One region of the Pseudomonas sp. GCEP-101 genome, then DNA from elsewhere that is predicted to be linked to it. Evidence: predicted binding sites of a transcription regulator. Region 1 holds the regulator's gene; the other holds the start of a gene.
The links. Region 1 encodes FliA, which starts transcription of late flagellar genes. Its sites were predicted from a motif close to CTAAAGTTTNNNNNNNNNNNGCCGNTAA; they were not measured.

Region 1 (2,466 bases):
GTTCCGGCGGCCTCGGGCACCCAGAGCATGGTCCACCTCACGCCGATGCAGCACGCCGGCCTGATCCAGGCCTTCAGCGACATCAGCGACAACATCGACGTGCTGGTGGTGGACACCGCCGCCGGCATCGGCGACTCGGTGGTGAGCTTCGTCCGCGCCGCGCAGGAAGTGCTGCTGGTCGTTTGCGATGAACCCACGTCCATCACCGATGCCTATGCTTTGATCAAGCTGCTCAACCGCGACTACGGCATGACCCGTTTCCGCGTGCTGGCGAACATGGCGCACAGCCCCCAGGAGGGCCGCAACCTGTTCGCCAAGCTGACCAAGGTCACCGACCGCTTCCTCGACGTGGCCCTGCAGTACGTGGGCGCCATTCCCTACGACGAGTCGGTGCGCAAGGCGGTGCAGAAGCAGCGTTCGGTGTATGAGGCGTTCCCGCGCAGCAAGGCGTCCCTGGCCTTCCGTGCGGTGGCGCAGAAGGTCGACAGCTGGCCGCTGCCGGCCAACCCTCGAGGGCACCTGGAGTTCTTCGTCGAGCGCCTGGTGCAACATCCCACGGGTTCGGCCGTATGACCGCGGCCTCCGGAGCGCGTATGTACAGCAAGGCGCAGGCGCACAACTCCCAGGAACTGCTGATCCAGAAGCATGCCCCGCTGGTGAAGCGTATCGCCTACCACCTGCTCGGCCGCCTGCCGGCCAGCGTGCAGGTGGAAGACCTGATGCAGGCCGGCATGATCGGCCTGCTGGAGGCGGCGAAGAAATACGACGCGGGCAAGGGCGCGAGCTTCGAGACCTACGCCGGCATCCGCATCCGCGGCGCCATGCTCGACGAGGTGCGCAAGGGCGACTGGGCCCCGCGTTCGGTGCACCGCAACACCCGCATGGTCAGCGACGCCATCCGCGCCGTCGAGGCGCGCACCGGACGCGACGCTAAAGATCAGGAGGTTGCTGCCGAACTCAATATGAGCCTCGAAGATTATTACGGCATCCTCAGCGACACCCAGGGCAGCCGTCTGTACAGCTTCGACGACATGTTGCAGGACGGCGAACAAAGTGGCGGCCTTGCCGAAGACGCATCGCACCACGACAACGAGCCGTCCCACGGGCTGGAGGACGAACGCTTCCAGGCGGCGCTGGCCGACGCCATCACCAAGCTGCCCGAGCGCGAGCGGCTGGTGCTGGCCCTGTACTACGACGAGGAACTCAACCTCAAGGAGATCGGCGAAGTACTGGGCGTCAGCGAATCCCGGGTCAGCCAGTTGCACAGCCAGTGCGCCGCGCGCTTGCGTTCGCGTCTGGCGGAGTGGCGCGCTCGCTGAGCATCGGGTAGTTTCGCGCCTGCTTGTTCCTAGCGAAAAGGCTGAAGGGATTTTCCTTAGGCAAGTTATAGGCTTACGAATTTTTTGGGTGACGTTCCCTTGACGCGCCCATGGCGAGAGCGCACGACGCTCGATGAATTGACGGCACGCCCGCCAGGGCGCGTTTGGTATCGATGGAGGCAGGTTTGGACAAGAACATGAAAATTCTCATCGTGGACGACTTTTCCACGATGAGGCGCATCATCAAGAACCTCCTGCGAGACCTGGGGTTCACCAACACCGCAGAGGCCGACGACGGCACCACTGCGCTGCCGATGCTGCACAGCGGCAACTTCGACTTCCTCGTTACCGACTGGAACATGCCCGGCATGACCGGGATCGACCTGCTCCGTGCGGTCCGCGCCGACGAGCGCCTCAAGCACCTGCCGGTGCTGATGGTCACCGCCGAAGCCAAGCGCGACCAGATCATCGAAGCGGCCCAGGCCGGGGTCAACGGCTATGTGGTCAAGCCTTTCACCGCTCAGGTGCTGAAAGAAAAGATCGAGAAGATTTTCGAGCGGGTCGGCAGCTGAGGCTGGCCAAGAGGGCGTCATGGATTTCAACGAATCCGCGGGTGACTTCGAGTCGACCCTGAAAAAACACGCGCGCGAATTGGTCGACTGCCTCGAGCAGGGCGACGTTCAGACCGCCGTGCAGCTGATCTCCGAGCTCAACCAGGCGCGTGATCGCGGGCTCTACCAGGAGGTAGGCAAGCTCACCCGCGAATTGCACAACGCCATCGTCAACTTCCAGATCGACCCCAACTCCCGGCACGCCGAGGAGATGTCGCAGATCGCCGATGCAACCGACCGCCTGTCCTACGTGGTGACGATGACCGAGAAAGCGGCCAATCGCACCATGGACCTGGTGGAGGAGTGCACCCCGGTGGTGATGCACATCGAGACCCAGGCCAAGGAGCTGCAGGAAGACTGGTCGCGCTTCATGCGCCGCGAGCTGGGCCCCGAGGCCTTCCGCGAGCTGGCCAAGCGCGTCGAGCAGTTCCTCTACATCAGCGCCCAGGACAGCCGCAAGCTCTCCGCGCACCTGAACGACATCCTGCTGGCGCAGGACTTCCAGGACCTCACCGGGCAAGTGATCAAGCGCGTCA
Region 2 (2,466 bases), 3.1 Mb from region 1:
ATCAGCACGCGGATCAGCATGCCCAGCAGGAACAGGATGGCAACGATGGCGATGACCGTGGCGATGATCGCGGTGTTGCGGAAGTCGCTGAGCATGGCGTAGGCGGAGTCCTTGTTGAGCACCAGCGCGACGTACCAGGTCACACCTGGCAGGCCCTTCACCGGCGTCATGGAGACCAGTTGGTCCTCGCCATTGACGCTGACTTCCTGCACGCCCGGCTGCACCTTGGGCGCACCTTGCGGGTAGACCTCGGCGAGGCTCTTGAAGATCAGGCTGCTGTCGGGGTGCAGCAGAATCTTGCCGGCGTCGCTGACCAGGAAGGCGTAGCCGTCGCCGTCGAATTTCAGCGAGTTGATGATCGCGGTGATGGTTTCCAGCTTCATGTCGCCGGCGGCCACGCCGACCAGTTGGCCGTTGCGCATCACCGGCATGGACATGGCGAGAATCTGCTCGTTGGTGCCGGCATCGAGGAAGGGCTCGGTGACGATCAGCCGGCCGGCGGCCACGGCGTCCTTGTACCAGCCGCGGGTGCGCGGGTCGTAGCCGTCGGGCATCGGCGCGTAGGGGCGCATGGTGAACACGCCGCTGGCGGCTTCGCCCAGGTACACCGATTCAAAGTTCTTCTGGAACACCTGCTGCTCCAGCACATGCTGGATGCGCTCGGGCGTCGGCTCGCCATCGGCCAGTTGTGCAGCTTCGGCTTCCACCAGCTGGATGCGGCCTTCCAGCCAGCTCTGGATATTGCTGGCGGTCAGGCTGCCCACCTCGGAGAGGTAGGATTCGGTGTCGGAATGGATTGCCTCGCGCTGGCGGAAATCGTTGAAGACGATGAAACAGGCGAAGGCAAAGGTGACCACCAGGGAGGCGGCCAGGAGAATCTTCCTGGAGAAGGACAGCGAATGAAGCATGGGTAAAGCATCCTGCTGCAAAACGGGTTTGAGCAGGCAGTATCGGCAGGGGAGGGCGAAGCTTTAGAAAAACTTTAGAAAATAAAATAGCTAGTTCCCGCGCCCGGCGCGGGAACTATTTATCCGGAAGTACTGAAGCAATCAGTTCTGGAATATATCTTATTTCGCTTTGGCAACTTCGGTCTTGATGTTGTCCATGATGTTGCCGAGATCGGTTCCGATCAGCGCGGCCGCACTGATAACGACTACCGAGATCAAACCTGCAATTACCGCATATTCAATCGCCGTTGCCCCTTCCTTGTCGGCCATGAATGCCTTGGCCTTGCAATACAGTTTCAGGGACAGGTTTTTTATTGTCAGATCCATCGCGAGAGCTCCCTCGAATACCACCGGGGCGGCGCCCCGACTTCATCGTCAGGCTAGGCGTCGTATGGCCGAATGCAATTGTTCAAATAGCACTAATACCAAAGTAATAGTCATGGCGAAGTAGAACCAACTGAGGATTGGAAATTTAATCCGCGTGGTTGACGCTCTAAACACAGCTACTAGATTCAGCTTTGGAACAAGTAAAAGCTGATTATGAGGAATGGTTATTATCCTAATTCCTAGCCTGGCCGAAACAACAATAAAGGTCTGAAGGACGCGCACTGGCGATGCCGCTGCCGGCACTTCTTACGACAAGGCCGTGGACCCTTGGTCCGCATTCCCGACATTGCCCAAGGATGTGGTCATGAATAGCAAGGTGCTGATGGTATTCGCCGGGCTGTTGCTGGTGTGCGCCGGTGTAGTGGGGTATCTGGGGTTGCAGGTGGGCAAGCCGGCCGCGCCGATTGCCGGTGTGGTGCAGGAGGCGGCGCCCGCCGCGATGGCCGAAGCCGATAAGCTGCAACGTACCGCCGTGGTGGTGGCGGCCCGCGATTTGCCGGCCCTGACGGTGATCGGCAAGGACGACGTCAGCGTGGAGATGCTGCGTACCGCGCCCGCCGGCAGCTTTCCCAAACCAGAGGTGGTCATCGGCCAGCGTGTCTGGGTCGCGGTCCCGGCGGGCAATATTCTCACGTCCGCCATTACCGAACCGGGCGGCCCCCTGGCCCGCACCATCCGCCCGGACGAGCGCGCCATGGCGATCGCTGTCGACGACGTCATCGGCGGTGGCGGCTTCGTACTGCCGGGTGACTATGTCGACGTCATGCTCTTCGTCCAGGACCAGCAGAGCACCGAGCGCAGCCTCAGCGCCCAGGTAGTGCTGCCCGGTGTACGGGTGCTGACCTACGGCGAGCAGATCGCCGTGTCCAGCGATGGCCAGGCGCGCACCGCCGGCGACCCCAAGGACAAGACGCCCAAGCCGCCGCGCACCGCCGTGTTGGCCGTGCCGGCCGAAGCCGCCTCGCGCCTGATGCTGGCCAGCCAGGCCGGCTCTTTGCGCCTGGCCGTGCGCAGCAAGGACGAGAACCTCTACGAGAAGGAGCAGCAGGGCCGCTACCTCCAGGCCTCGCTCGGCAATCCTTCCAGCGCGCCGATCACCCTCGAGCAACTGATCGGCAAGCCGCGCCCGGCA

Region 2: a site for FliA is predicted at 948-975, ahead of N0B71_RS14110 (methyl-accepting chemotaxis protein). Genes of this name have one in related genera too.

What each region holds. Positions count from the first base shown of each region.
Region 1 is NZ_CP104011.1:6,199,201-6,201,666, reverse strand. It holds gene fleN (flagellar synthesis regulator FleN) at 1-573, shown strand, start outside; gene fliA (RNA polymerase sigma factor FliA) at 570-1,319, shown strand; gene N0B71_RS28005 (chemotaxis response regulator CheY) at 1,517-1,891, shown strand; gene N0B71_RS28000 (protein phosphatase CheZ) at 1,911-2,466, shown strand, end outside.
Region 2 is NZ_CP104011.1:3,079,680-3,082,145, forward strand. It holds gene N0B71_RS14110 (methyl-accepting chemotaxis protein) at 1-908, opposite strand, end outside; gene N0B71_RS14115 (Flp family type IVb pilin) at 1,068-1,262, opposite strand; gene cpaB (Flp pilus assembly protein CpaB) at 1,639-2,466, shown strand, end outside.